Regions from separate parts of the Alteromonas sp. ABD4_190 genome, predicted to be linked through region 2. Evidence: predicted binding sites of a transcription regulator. Region 2 holds the regulator's gene; each other region holds the start of a gene.
What was found. The regulator sigma-54, encoded in region 2, starts transcription at its own class of promoters, with help from an activator protein. The targets are predictions, from matches to a motif close to GTTGGCACGNNNNTNGNNT.

Region 1 (4,827 bases), 2.0 Mb from region 2:
GATAGAGGGGAGTGCCCATAGCATGACAACTCAAGCGCAGCAGACGTTAACGTTTTCAGGGTTTGAGCAAGATGTTTCTATCACGGGCAATCTTACAGCGCTTCAAGGTGCGGTGTTAAACCTTATCCACAATGCAAGCCAAGTTACATCCAAAGGCGAATGTGTGCACGTTCAGGCAACAGTAAGTGATCAGCGTTTACATGTATCTGTGGTCGATAAAGGACCAGGGGTTCCAGATAGTCTTAAAAATAAAATATTTGAACCGTTTTTTACAACCAAAACTCACGGCACAGGTTTAGGCCTTGCCGTAGTGAAGTCAGTGGTAAATGCGCACAGCGGTTCACTTAACATCACTGACGTTCCAGATGGTGGCGCTTGCTTTAGCGTGTCGCTACCTTGCTCGGCAAATGCTAAATCCTCACAAACATTGACTCATGTTGCGTAAGTCATAGGAGAGAATAATGTCTAAAACTACCATTTTAATTGTTGAAGATGACGCAGGTTTACGCGAAGCGCTCCTAGACACCCTTTTGCTAGGTAACTATAACGTGGTTGCTGCCGATTGCGCGGAACAAGCATTGATGATGCTATCGTCACAGAATGTGGATCTGGTGGTTAGTGATATTCAAATGGGAGAAATGAGTGGCTTAACGCTGCTAAAAAGCATTAAAGCTAAATACCCTAATATGCCTGTGCTGTTAATGACGGCCTACGCCACTATTGATGATGCGGTTCAGGCAATGCGAGATGGTGCAACTGACTACCTTTCAAAGCCTTTTGCGCCAGAAGTATTACTTAACTTAGTGGGGCGCTACGCGCCTGCACAAAAAATTGAATCACGTACTCCAATCGTAGCTGACCCTTCAAGTTTGAAGCTACTTGAGCTTTCGCGGAAAGTTGCGAAGTCTGAAGCTACCGTTATGGTTATGGGCCCAAGTGGATCGGGTAAAGAGGTACTGTCTCGATATATTCATGATCAGTCACCGCGAAGCGATGCGCCTTTTGTCGCCATCAATTGTGCTGCTATTCCAGAAAATATGTTGGAAGCCACTTTGTTTGGTTACGAAAAAGGGGCCTTTACCGGCGCTATTCAGGCTTGTCCGGGTAAGTTCGAACAAGCTCAAGACGGCACCCTGCTACTTGATGAAATAACTGAGATGGATTTGGCACTGCAGGCTAAATTACTGCGCGTGTTACAAGAGCGTGAAGTAGAACGCCTTGGCGGCCGAAAAAACGTTAAACTTAATGTGCGAGTTATTGCTACGAGTAACCGAGATTTAAGAAAAGCGGTAGATGCAGGCGAATTCAGAGAAGACTTATACTACCGCTTAAATGTTTTCCCAATCGAGTGGCGGCCCCTAGCTCAACGTCCAGGCGACATTGTACCTCTCGCAGAGCATCTCGTGCAGCGTCACGCCAGTTCACAGGGTTTGGGTACCATCAGATTAAGTGCTGCTGCACGCAATAAATTGTCGCAATATAGCTGGCCAGGAAACGTTCGAGAATTGGAGAACGTGGTTCAACGCGCGCTTATTCTTTGTGAAAACAATGAAATAGATGCTAGCGATCTAATGATTGACGAAGACATGTCGGCCCCGCTTGAAGTTGCACAAGAGCAGGTTGAAGACAACAAATTGGGCTCGGAGCTTCGTTATCAAGAGCACCAAATTATTCTTGATACCTTGGTATCTTGTAATGGTAAGCGCAAAGACGTAGCAGAAAAGCTAGGTATAAGCCCTCGTACCCTACGTTATAAACTAGCGCGTATGCGTGAAGATGGTATTGAAGTGCCAGCCTAAGGTATCGATGACCTCAATATTATCTACCTAAACCTTAATAAAGTGTATCCTCATTATCCGTCGCCTCTGTAGTGAAAAAGGCGGCGGTTTTTTGTTACTCACATTAAAGCAAACGCCATAAATTTGGCTTACCCTCTCATTTTCCCTGTATCTGTCTGATATTAAATGGTTTTTAAAGTTGGCAAGCCCTTTGCTAAATCCCTTCTATACATAAGTTATACGCCGATATTCAGACGGTTTTTAAAGAAACGCTAGGAGTGGTTATGGACGTTAAAGCCAATAGTTTGTATCAAGAAATGCAGAACATGATTGGGCAAACTCGTCTTCAAGTTAATGAGCCTCAACAGCAGCCGCTTAGTGAAGTTAATAGCTCGGCAAGTGATTTCTCGACCATGCTTAAGAATGCGGTTGATGGTGTAAATGGCATGCAGCTCGAATCAAAAGATGCACAGCAACGGTTTGAAATGGGCGACCCAAGTTTAAGTTTAGCGCAAGTTATGCTGACGAAAGAAAAGGCGGGTATTGCTTTTGAAGCCACTGTTCAAGTACGTAACAAAGTACTTGAAGCCTATAAAACAATAATGAATATGCCGGTGTAGGTGGAGTAGGTTATGGCTGAAGCTACAGGTACAAACCTTACGGTTCCTGATCAAAATCAAGCAGTGGACAATGAGCCAGAAAACAAATCTGGTTTTATGGATACGTTAGGCAGTGCAGATATGATGCGCCAAATGGCTCTTGTGGTTGTTTTGGTCATCTGCGTTGCCATCGCAATCTTTATTCTTATCTGGTCGCAAGAACCTGATTATCGCCCCCTTGCGAAAATGGAAACCCAAGAGCTTATTGAAACTCTCGATTATATGGACGCAAACCAAATCGACTATAAGCTTGAGGGCAATATTGTTTATGTAAGAAGTGACGAATTTCAAAATATCCGTTTGGGCATGACCCGCCAAGGGTTAACCAAGGCCTCTGATGCTGGTACCGATATCATTATGCAGGATATGGGGTTTGGTGTTAGCCAGCGTGTTGAAATGGAACGTTTAAAACACGCCCGCGAGCAACAAATTGCTGCAACCATTGAAGATATCGCCAGTATTCAAAAAGCCCGTGTTCTTTTAGCTATGCCAAAAGAGAACGTGTTTGCACGTAGAGAGAAGAAAGCGTCTGCAACCGTTGTGCTAACGGCTAAGCGCGGTGCCGTTATTGCCGGTGAAGAGGTTGATGCGGTTGTCGATATCGTGGCATCTGCAGTTCAAAACATGGAGCCGTCTAAAGTAACAGTAACAGACAGCAATGGCCGCCTGCTTAATTCGGGTTCACAAGATTCAATGAGTGCCCGTGCCAGAAAAGAATACGAAATTGAACGTCAGCGCGAGCAAGAGTACTTAGAAAAAATCGACGCCATACTCATTCCAGTTTTGGGCATAGGTAACTACACGGCGCAAGCTGACGTTACGATGGACTTTACTGCTATGGAGCAAACCCAGCGCAGCTACAATCCTGATTTACCTGCGATTCGCAGTGAAATGATCATGGAAGAGAACAGCGTGGGTGGCGGTGTTGGTGGTATTCCTGGTGCATTGTCAAATCAGCCTCCGTTAGATTCTAATATTCCAGAAAATGCTGTGGGCGGTAATCAGCAAACTATGCCAGGGCGCACAGCGAAAGAATCGACTCGTAACTACGAGCTTGATACCACCATTAGTCATACCAAAAAGCAGACAGGTGTGATCCGCAGACTAAGTGTGTCGGTGGCAGTGGACTATGCCCAGGTTTCAGGCGAAGACGGCGCTATAACGCCAACCCCACGCAAACAAGAAGAAATTCTTAACATTCGTAGGCTTTTACAGGGCGGAATCGGCTTTGATGTAACCCGCGGCGACTCGCTAGAAGTGGTTAGCGTACCCTTTACTCGTATGGATGCAGGTGAAATTGAAGATGCGCCTTTGTGGGAACAGCCAGGATTTCTGCCAATTCTTAAGCTAGTTGTTGGTGGCTTGGTTATAATAGTACTTATCATCTTTGTAATTCGACCTATGCTGCGTCGTCTTATCAACCCTGATGAGTCTAACGAAGCAGATGAATTTGACGCTGATGAAGGCTTAGACTTAGGCGATGACACCATTAGCATGTTAACGTCTGACTTTGACGAAGGGCAGGTAGGCTTTGCGCCAGATGGCTCACTGATGCTACCTGATCTACACAAAGACGAAGATGTACTTAAAGCCGTACGTGCCCTAGTGGCCAATGAACCAGAATTATCAGCCCAGGTAGTGAAGGGCTGGTTAATGCAAGACGAGTAGTGAGATAAGATTATGGCTGAAGAACTTGCCAATGTTGAAGAACCGTCATACGACGTCAGTAAATTAGAAGGCGTAGAAAAAGCGGCCATCTTACTACTTAGCTTATCTGAGGAGGATGCGGCGCAGATATTAAAGCATCTTGAACCAAAACAAGTGCAGAAGCTGGGTTCTGAAATGGCGAAAGTGGACGATATGACGCAAACCAAAATTACGTCAGTTCACAAACACTTCATTGAAGAGATTCAGAACTACAGCACTATTGGCTTCCAGAGCCAAGACTTTGTTAAACGAGCGCTAACTGCGGCCTTAGGTGAAGACAAGGCGGCAAACCTTATCGATCAGATCCTAATGGGCAGTGGCGCAAAAGGTCTAGATTCACTGAAATGGATGGACTCTAAGCAGGTGGCGAGCATTATTCGTAACGAACACCCGCAGATCCAAACCATTGTACTGTCTTATCTAGAGCCTGAGCAAAGCGCTGAAATTTTGGCGCAATTCCCAGAAAAAGTACGTCTTGATTTGTTGATGCGTATTGCGAATCTAGAAGAAGTTCAGCCAGCAGCACTGCAAGAACTAAACGAAATCATGGAGAAACAGTTCGCAGGTCAAGCGGGAACGCAAGCGGCGAAAATGGGCGGCTTGAAGTCTGCAGCGAACATCATGAACTACTTGGATACCGCGATAGAAGGTCAGCTAATGGACGCTATCCGCGAGCAAGACGA
Region 2 (4,827 bases):
GTGAGGGTGGGAAGCAAATTTACTGGGATATTATCAACACAGTAGTAACCTAAGTCTTCCAATGCGCGAAGTGCGACAGACTTACCAGACCCCGAACGACCACTGATTATGATCAGCTTCACCTAAATTCTCCCTTATATTCTGGTTTCATCACATACGAGTTGTCGAATAAAGCGCCTACCTATGAGGTGTAGGCACTTATTGTTTAACTTAATGCAGAAATAATTTCGTCGCTGGTTGTTGCACGACGTATTGTTTTAATCGTTTCTTTGTCGCTTAGCTTACCGGCTACGGTAGCCAGTGTCTGAAGGTGTCCTTCGGTTTGCTCTTCGGGAACGAGAAGAGCAAAGAATATGTCTACGGGCTTTTCGTCTAGGGCATCAAAGTTGATAGCTGGTGTGCTGGTTACAACGATTGCTATTACCTTCTCAAGGCCGGCCAAGCGACCGTGAGGCAGTGCTATGCCGTTACCAATACCCGTGCTACCCATACGTTCTCGAGCCATCAAGCTATTTAGAACCGTTGCCTGGTCGATGTTATCGTTATGCTTGGCAGCGATATCAGCGATGATCTCAAGAATTCGCTTTTTACTATTACACTGAACCGCACACTCGGTGCGGTCCAGACTTACGATGGCTTGTATATCCATGCTCAATTAACTACTAATGTTTTTTCAGTTTTTCCTTATGCTTGATTACCTGCCGGTCGAGTTTATCAACCATGCTGTCAATCGCCGCATACATGTCGGTATTTTCTGAGGATGCGAATACTTCAGCGCCACTTAAATGAACAGTCGCTTCAGCTTTTTGATTTAATTTTTCAACGTTCAGGATGACATGCACATTAGAAATGTGATCAAAGTGACGTTCAAGTTTGCTGAACTTCGTATCGACATAATTACGCAAAGAGTCGGTGATTTCGACATGATGACCAGTAAGGTTGATTTGCATATTTCGTCTTCCTTATATTATTAAGCCCGTTTAGATAAGGCTTTTGCGTTGGTTCGACGGCGGGATCGATAACGATTCCCGGTATTTTGCTATTGTTCGCCGAGCGACTTTTATGCCTTGCTCGGCCAACAATGAAGCAATCTTGCTATCACTTAGCGGCTTGCTAGGATTTTCCGCAGCCACTAACTTCTTGATCAATGCACGAATCGCTGTAGATGAACACTCACCACCTGACTCGGTTGCTACGTGGCTTGAGAAGAAATACTTCAATTCAAAGATGCCACGGGGCGTATGCATATACTTCTGTGTTGTCACACGCGAAATAGTCGATTCGTGCATATCTACCATTTCTGCGACATCATTTAGCACCATTGGTTTCATCATTTCCGGGCCGTGCTCAAAAAAGCCCATTTGCTGCTGCACAATGCAATTTGCAACCTTCATCAAGGTATCGTTGCGAGATTCAAGGCTCTTTATGAACCACTTAGCCTCTTGCATGTGTGAGCGGATGAATTGTGAATCGCTACTATTCTTGGCACGGCGACTCATTGCTGCGTACGTTTGATTTACGCTTAATTTAGGCAGACTGTCGGGGTTCAGCTCAACCACCCAACGGCCATTTTTCTTGGTTACTGAGACATCAGGAATAACGTACTCAGGCTCTTTAGTAACTAAAGCACTACCTGGGCGAGGATTCAAGGTTTGGAGTAAACGCATTGCTTCGCGCAGCTGATCTTCTTTCAATCGGCTCTTACGCATTAGCGTGCGGTAGTCTTTACTGCTCAGTAAGTCTGAATATTCCTCAATAAGCTGCTTCGCTTCAGCAAGCCACGGTGTGTCTTCTGAAAACTGGCGCAATTGCACCATAAGACACTCTTGAGGTGTACGAGACCCTGAACCAATGGGGTCGAACATTTGAATGCGCTTAAGCACACATTCTATTTCGTCCATTTCGATAGGCTCTTCTAAGTCATCGTCATTAACAGCATCTAAGATATCGTCAAGGGTAACGGTTAAATAACCTGATTCGTCAATCGAATCGATGATGGCTGTAGCGATAGCGCGGTCAGTATCTGAAAAATGAGTGAGGCGCATTTGCCAAAGAAGATGTTCTTGGATGTCTTCAGTGGTTTCGCCTTGGAAGATTTGTTCATCATCGTTAGATGGGCCAGGTGCAGGCGCGGAAGAAGCCGAATAATACTCATCCCAGGTACTGTCGATAGGTAGCTCATCGGGAAGATCATTCTTCTCCAGTGCATCTCCCGCTTCTAGCGTATCGCTCGATGCAGAAGCTGTCGCTTCAGCAGCACTATCGTCACTATCGACATTGTTCTTTTCTACTTGTGGCTCGTCGTTACCTTCCTCCACTTCTAAAAGCGGGTTAGAGTCGAGCGCTTCTTGAATCTCTTGCTGAAGATCAAGCGTAGAAAGCTGCAGCAGCTTAATGGCCTGCTGTAGCTGAGGTGTCATGGTAAGTTGTTGGCTAAATTTTAGCTGTAAAGATGGTTTCATCTACGTCTTATTTAAATGCTCTAAATTAAATATACCAGAGCGAAACTGAAAAATGACAATTCGGTTACACTAACTATAGCCTGAATTGTTCGCCTAGGTATACGTCCCTTACTTTTTGATTACTTAAAACCTGTTCCGCAGTTCCTTGCGCAATAAGCTCGCCATGACTCACAATGTACGCTTTTTCGCAAACGTCCAATGTTTCGCGTACGTTATGGTCCGTGATAAGGATACCAATACCCCTATCTCGCAGATGCTGTATTATCTTCTTTATATCATTAACTGATATTGGATCAACACCGGCAAATGGTTCGTCTAACAAAATAAATTGTGGTTTTGCTGCCAGAGCTCGGGCAATCTCTACGCGACGCCGCTCTCCCCCGGACAAACTCATCCCCGTACTATTACGTATATGGTTGATATTAAATTCATCAAGTAGGGCGTCTGCTTCTTCTTCTTGCTGTTGTGAATTTAAATCTTTACGGGTTTGCAAAATGGCCATGATATTTTCATGTACCGTAAGCTTCCTAAATATTGATGCCTCTTGCGGGAGGTAGCCTATACCGCGGCGTGCGCGCTCATGCATTGGCTGGTGAGTAAGCTCATTATCATCAATTTCGATCTTGCCTTTGTCTAAGTTGACTAAGCCTACAATCATGTAAAAAGTGGTGGTCTTACCAGCGCCGTTAGGGCCGAGAAGACCAACAATTTGACCGGTAGACACTGAAAGGCTTACATCGCGAACAACCTGTCGCGATTTATACGATTTAGCAAGGTTTTTAGCGCTCAAAGTTGCCATTGCTATTCATTGTCCTCGTTGTCTTTCTTAGACGATGTTTTACGAATGGTGTCAGGAGTAAACACTGTGGTTACACGACCTTCACCATCTTCACCGGCACCACCCGTTGCAAGCAATTGTTCAGTAATCATATCGAACGTAATCTTATCACCTTGTACTTTACTGGTATCTTGCTGTAGCTCAGCATTACCCGCCAGAGAAATAGTGCGATTAATTACTTCATAGCGAATTTCATTGGCTTTCGCTGATACCGGTGTACCGTCTTCTAGTGATTGAGAATAGCTTGCAGGGTTGCCACGGGCGATAAATATTTCACGGCCGCTGCCATCTGTAGCTATTACTTCTACTTCATCAGCTTCGATTAGGAGTGAACCTTGGGTAATAAGTACATCTTCCTTGTACAGCGCGGTTTTGTTTTTACCATCAATAAACTGGGTGTTTGACCCTATCTTAATGGGTTGTGAAAAATCTTCTTCACTGGCTATTACCGCACCGCTAGCGATGGCAAGTAGAAGGCTAGTTGCTAGGGGAATAAGTCGTTTGTACATGATCTAAAAGCTCGTATTCTTGTGTGCGTAAATTCGCGTTAAACCCATTGCTTAAAATAAGATATTGCGTACCCAGTATCTCAACGGGTTGATCAGATGTCATTTGTTTCGTGTCTAAATTTATCTGGATGTATTCCGTGGATAAACTTTTGACAAAATCATCGCTGGTTTGATTTTCAATAACAACGCTATCTTCAAGCTGAATTAATTCATTGTTATATAGCGTTCCTTCCTGCGCCGTTACAACCCAAGGTGATGAAGCGCTTTCTGTATAAAGGGTATATTTAGGTTGCTGGAATAAAACAAAGCCTAATTGGTCGTAATGCTCCATCGACTCTGCAAAGACTTTGTGATTTAACTCACCGTCTTGATTGTACAAGGTTGTAGTTAAGTTTTTTGCCTTGTAGGCAGGCTTGAGCGCATCATTTTCGCTACTACCTTGAGTTTCAGGCTGCTCTTCCATCCACGTTGGGATGTACATCAGCATCGCTAAGATAAATAGTGCCGATATACTTAAACCTAAGCGATTGAAGCCAAACTGGCTCATACACTAGCTCCGAAAATGTCATTTGCAACGCCTTTAGCCTGCAAAATGGTATCCGATATTTCTCGAACTGCGCCAAATCCACCTGGAAGTGTGGTGATCCAGTTCGCTTGTTTTGCAACAAAAGGGTGAGCATCGGCAACCGCTATTTTTACCGCTACGTGCTGATACATACCTGTATCGGGCATATCGTCTCCTACGGCGGCAACTTCGCTTGAGTTCAACCCTAGGCTTTTCATTAATTCGCCGAGGGCGTCAGCTTTGTTTTCTTCACCCTGAATAATGTGTGCTACGTTTAGCGCCTTCATTCTGTTTTCTACAATTGCTGAACGTCGCCCTGTTATCACGGCGACGTTAACACCATTGCTTACCAAGGCTTTCACGCCATATCCGTCTCGGGTGTGAAAAGCTTTAAGTTCTTCACCGTCGTTGCCCAAGTAAATGCGGCCATCTGAAAATACGCCATCCACGTCA
Region 3 (4,827 bases), 2.0 Mb from region 2:
ATACGTCTATTTGAGAACGCAGCTCGCTAAACGCTCTTATCAAGCCAGCGTGCTGTGTGGGTGAGAGTTCCGCCATTGACTGGGTTCCAGATGTGGCGGGAGCAATCTTAATACCGTGGGGGCCGGTTACTAAAACCTCGTCTAACGTGCACTCGCCAGAGAGTACGTGAGATAGGTTTTTCTCAACTCGCAGGCCTAACATCACATCTACGTTTGCAAGACCAAGGTCCGCGTCAAGAACCATTACACGCTTGCCCTGCTTCGCCATGGCGATAGCAGTGTTAAGCGTAATATTTGTTTTACCGACGCCACCTTTACCACCGGTGACGGCGATTACTTTGATTAACCGTGATTGCTTCATTTTTCTTAAGCTACTCGCTTGATCGTCAATCATACTGCTTATGCTGTTTTAATTGCGTTGTTACCACTAGTATGATTCAAACCGTACTTTTTATAAAGCTTTGCAGCAGCGGAAACTAAAGATTTCGCTTCTGCAATCTTAATGTCTTCAGGCACTTTTTGACCATCGGTGACATAACTAACCGGTAGTTGGTATTCAACCGCTGCACTAAGTACCTCTCCTAAAGAGTAGCACTCATCTAACTTTGTGAAAATACAGCCACTTAGTTCAATATCGTCATACGCTTGAATGATTCTCTGCAAAGCCGGATATTGCGTATTGGCTTGCGCTACCAAATATTTTTTAACTTTTGGCATTTGGCCATTATCGAACTGCTTAATTTGCTTAATTAATCGACTATCACGCTGACTAAAACCTGCTGTATCAATCAATACTAGTCGCTTATGACGAAGTTGGAACAATAAATCTGCAAGTTCTTCACTAGTTTGCGCTTTTCGCACAGTACAGCCAATAATTTTTCCGTATGTCGCTAGTTGCTCATAGGCTGCAATTCTATACGTATCAATAGTAATCATAGCCACCGATTCTGCACCATATTTCTGTGCGTAGCGGGCGGCTAACTTTGCAACCGTGGTTGTTTTACCTGTACCAGTAGGCCCGACTAATGCAACCGCACCCTGTGAGCTAAGTATATCGTTTCCGGTAACATTTATGCGATTAGCCAATAGGTTAAGAAGATATACCCACGCGTCACGTTCGTTGTAATGAGCCGGTGTATAGCTAATCAACTGAGTTGCAAGTGCACTACTCAAACCCATATCGGTTAATCGCGTGACCAAGTATTGATGAACAGGTTTTTGACGCTTGTTCTTCGCTTCCATTAGGTCAGCAACTTGATACTGCAATACGTCGCGAAGTGAAGCTAACTCTTCTTTGATTTGAGCTAGTTCAGCAGACTGGGATACAGAAGTTTCACCCATACTTGACGCTTGATGCTCAGGAAAAGTCTGTTGCTCGATAGCATCTTGTACTGGTGACTGTGTTTCAAGGTCGTCGATAAACGCTTCTGAAAAATCTAAGTGAGATGCAATTTCGTTGGCGTGCTTAGCGTTCGTTGACATTGGCTGTGCTGGTTGTGCAGAACTGCCTGCAACTGTGTTTCCACCATGCTGCTTTTCCAACAAGGCTTTTAAGCTATCAGGACCATCGTCGCCAATAATTTCACTTAAGCTAGGCACAGCCTTTTGGCCAGGCGTTTTAGCAGCGGTCTGTGGTGCCGCCTTAGGCGTGAAAAGCTTAGCTTCAGGCTCTTTGTCGTAGGCTGCAACAAGCTCAATACCGTCGGCAACTTTGCGATTTGACATGATCACGGCGTCACTGCCCAACTCAGCTTTAACCTGGCTTAACGCCTCACGCATATCTTTGCCGAAGAAACGTCTAATTTTCATTGCAACCTCTCCAATCACCCAGTGTCAGATTATTGACCGACCGAACTGACTATTTTTATTTGTTTGTCATCAGGCACTTCCTGGTAAGAAAGAACATGAAGCCCAACAACCGAATACTTTAAGAAGCGAGACAGTACGGGTCGTAGCATTCCAGAGGTAAGGAGTACCGCAGGCTCTCCCTCTAACTCTTGCTGCTGACTGGCTTGCTGCAATGATTTCTGCAGCTTGTCTGCCAGACCTGGCTCTATGCCAGCACCGTCTTCGCCACCTGCTTGAAGTGACTGGTGCAACATCTGTTCCAACTCTGGCGCCAAGGTTATGACAGGTATCTCTTTTGCCCCCTGAGTAATTTCCTGAACGATTAAACGCTTAAGGGCAATACGCACTGCAGACACCAGTACATCTGGGTCTTGGCTACGTGTACCGTACTCACTAAGCGTTTGTACAATGGTACGCATATCGCGAATAGGCACGCCCTCAAACAATAAGGTTTGCAGTACTTTCACTACCGTACTTAACGGGAGAATATCTGGTACTAGTCCTTCCACCAATTTAGGGTGCTGTTTGGCCAGCATATCTAGAAGCTGTTGCGCTTCTTCATGCCCAAGTAACTGATAGGCGTTATTTGAAAGTAACTGACTTAGATGAGTCGCCACAACCGTAGCGGCATCAACAACCGTGTATCCAAGCGTTTGCGCGTGCTCGCGCTTATTAGGCTTAATCCACACCGCATCTAGCCCGAAAGCAGGGTCTTTAGTAGCGCGTCCTTCTAATTTTCCGAACACTTGCCCTGGGTTAATGGCAAGCTCTTCGTCATGACTTATAACGGAATCGCCAATAGTGACGCCGAGCATAGCGATGGTATAAGTGTTAGGCTCTAAGTCTAAGTTGTCGCGTATATGAACAGGTGGAATAAGGAAGCCCAACTCTTGCGATAGTTTCTTACGTACGCCTTTAATTCGTGTCAACAACTCACCACCTTGAGATTTATCAACAAGCGGAATTAAGCGATAGCCCACTTCTAAACCAATGGTATCCACCTGCTGAACGTCGTCCCATCCCAGCTCTTTAACTTCAGGTGCAACAGTTTCATCTTTTGATATATTCTCTGGCAATTGAGGTTCTTCAGCTTTCTTCTTAGCTTGAACTGTCTGCCAATATGCGAAGCCCGCAATCAAAAATGAAAAACCCAAGAATGCGATATGAGGCATACCCGGAATGATACCCATGACGAAAAGCACGCCTGATGCTATATAGAGCGCTTGATTATTTCCTAGCTGACCACGGATCTCTTTACCCATTTCTTGGGTTTCGTTTTCTCGAGTAACGATAATCGCTGTTGCTACCGAAAGTAGCAATGAAGGTATCTGCGCCACCAAACCATCACCAATGGTCAAAATGGTGTAGATCTCTATGGCATTTCCAAATGAAAGACCGTGCTGAATCATGCCTATGAATAAGCCGCCAACAATATTGATAAGCATGATAAAAAGGCCGGCAACCGCATCGCCTTTTACAAACTTTGATGCACCGTCCATCGACCCGTAAAAGTCAGCCTCTGCGGTTATTTCTTCGCGACGCTGACGCGCCTGGTCTTGGTCGATATAGCCTGCATTAAGGTCGGCATCGATTGCCATCTGCTTACCTGGCATAGCATCCAAGGTAAAGCGAGCACTCACTTCTGAAATACGTCCCGCACCAGCAGTTACTACCTTGAAGTTGATAATAAGAAGGATAGCGAAGACAACAATACCTACAGCATAGTTACCACCGATAACCACAGCACCGAAGGCTTCAATCACTTTACCTGCCGCATCTCCCCCTTCGTGGCCGTACAGTAATACAACCCGCGTAGACGCAACGTTAAGCGCCAAACGCAGAACTGTCGCTATTAGGAGTACAAGTGGGAAAATACCAAAATCCACAGGGCGTTGGGTGAGTACCGCTACCAAAATAATGACGAGAGAGAGCGCAATATTAAAGCTAAACAATACGTCGAGTAAAAACGGCGGCATGGGTAGTATTACCATTCCCATGATTGCCAAAAGGACAATAGGCGCGCCTAAACCACTGGTAAAATTTTGCAGCTGATTTTTATCGAATCGCTGAAGATAACCGGATAACTGCATGGCTGGGTGTCTCTCTATCAGAAAATTGACGCTTTATGTAAATCTTCAATAGAGTTTTCAACTAACGTGCCAGCTTTATACAAAGCGGCATATACATACACCAATAGAGCCCAAAAGTATGCGACAAGTATAAAAAGGCAAAAAAAACCGCAGTAAAATAGTCACTTAGCGACGGTATTCTGGAGGGATAGGCAAATCTCGTTTAAGTGGTTTAGGACGCTTACCCTTTCCTGCCCTATGTGCTTTAAGCTGATAGACGTGTGCTAGCACCTGCGCTACCGCCATAAATAAGGCGTTCGGAATTTCATCGTCGACTTCTGTCGAATAAAAGATGGCACGAGCGAGCATAGGAGAAGGTATTAAAGGTACGTCATTGGCGGTAGCAATTTTTCTGATATGCATAGCCAATTCATCAGCCCCTTTTGCTACCACAACTGGGGCTCTGATTCCCTGTTCGTCGTACTTAATGGCTACAGAAAAGTGGGTGGGGTTAGTCACAACAACGTCTGCCTGTGGGACTTCCTGCATCATGCGTTTAGTTGCCGCCTGATATTGCAAGCGACGAATACGCCCTTTTACCATAGGGTCGCCTTCTGCATTTTTTCGCTCGTCTTTAACCTCTTGCTTGGTCATTTTCATTTCTTTATTGTGCTTATACATTTGATAAGGCACATCGATGAGTGCAATGGGGATCATGCCGCACACCAGGATAAGAAACGCCCACTTGAGCATGTCGAGTGCGTGAAAGATGTTTCCCGGATAAAGCTCCATATCAAGGTGGAGCGCTTCATCTTCAAAGAACAGTAACGCCCCAATAGCCATGCCAATTATGACCACCACTTTTGCTATGGATTTTAGCAACTCAACCAAGCCGTTCGTGCCGAACATT

Region 1: the regulator sigma-54 is predicted to act here: its motif matches at 1,977-1,995, upstream of fliE (flagellar hook-basal body complex protein FliE).
Region 3: the regulator sigma-54 is predicted to act here: its motif matches at 3,994-4,012, upstream of flhA (flagellar biosynthesis protein FlhA).

What each region holds. Positions count from the first base shown of each region.
Region 1 covers NZ_JBSWWN010000001.1:3,263,846-3,268,672, forward strand. Annotated here, with positions in the region: gene ACXAFM_RS14230 (sensor histidine kinase) at 1-445, shown strand, start outside; gene ACXAFM_RS14235 (sigma-54-dependent transcriptional regulator) at 462-1,799, shown strand; gene fliE (flagellar hook-basal body complex protein FliE) at 2,063-2,398, shown strand; gene fliF (flagellar basal-body MS-ring/collar protein FliF) at 2,411-4,105, shown strand; gene fliG (flagellar motor switch protein FliG) at 4,118-4,827, shown strand, end outside.
Region 2 covers NZ_JBSWWN010000001.1:1,288,165-1,292,991, reverse strand. Annotated here, with positions in the region: gene rapZ (RNase adapter RapZ) at 1-122, opposite strand, end outside; gene ptsN (PTS IIA-like nitrogen regulatory protein PtsN) at 206-649, opposite strand; gene hpf (ribosome hibernation promoting factor) at 663-950, opposite strand; gene ACXAFM_RS05675 (RNA polymerase factor sigma-54) at 981-2,462, opposite strand; gene lptB (LPS export ABC transporter ATP-binding protein) at 2,536-3,261, opposite strand; gene lptA (lipopolysaccharide transport periplasmic protein LptA) at 3,264-3,809, opposite strand; gene lptC (LPS export ABC transporter periplasmic protein LptC) at 3,778-4,356, opposite strand; gene kdsC (3-deoxy-manno-octulosonate-8-phosphatase KdsC) at 4,353-4,827, opposite strand, start outside.
Region 3 covers NZ_JBSWWN010000001.1:3,279,404-3,284,230, reverse strand. Annotated here, with positions in the region: gene ACXAFM_RS14325 (MinD/ParA family protein) at 1-394, opposite strand, end outside; gene flhF (flagellar biosynthesis protein FlhF) at 400-1,809, opposite strand; gene flhA (flagellar biosynthesis protein FlhA) at 1,839-3,938, opposite strand; gene flhB (flagellar biosynthesis protein FlhB) at 4,104-4,827, opposite strand, start outside.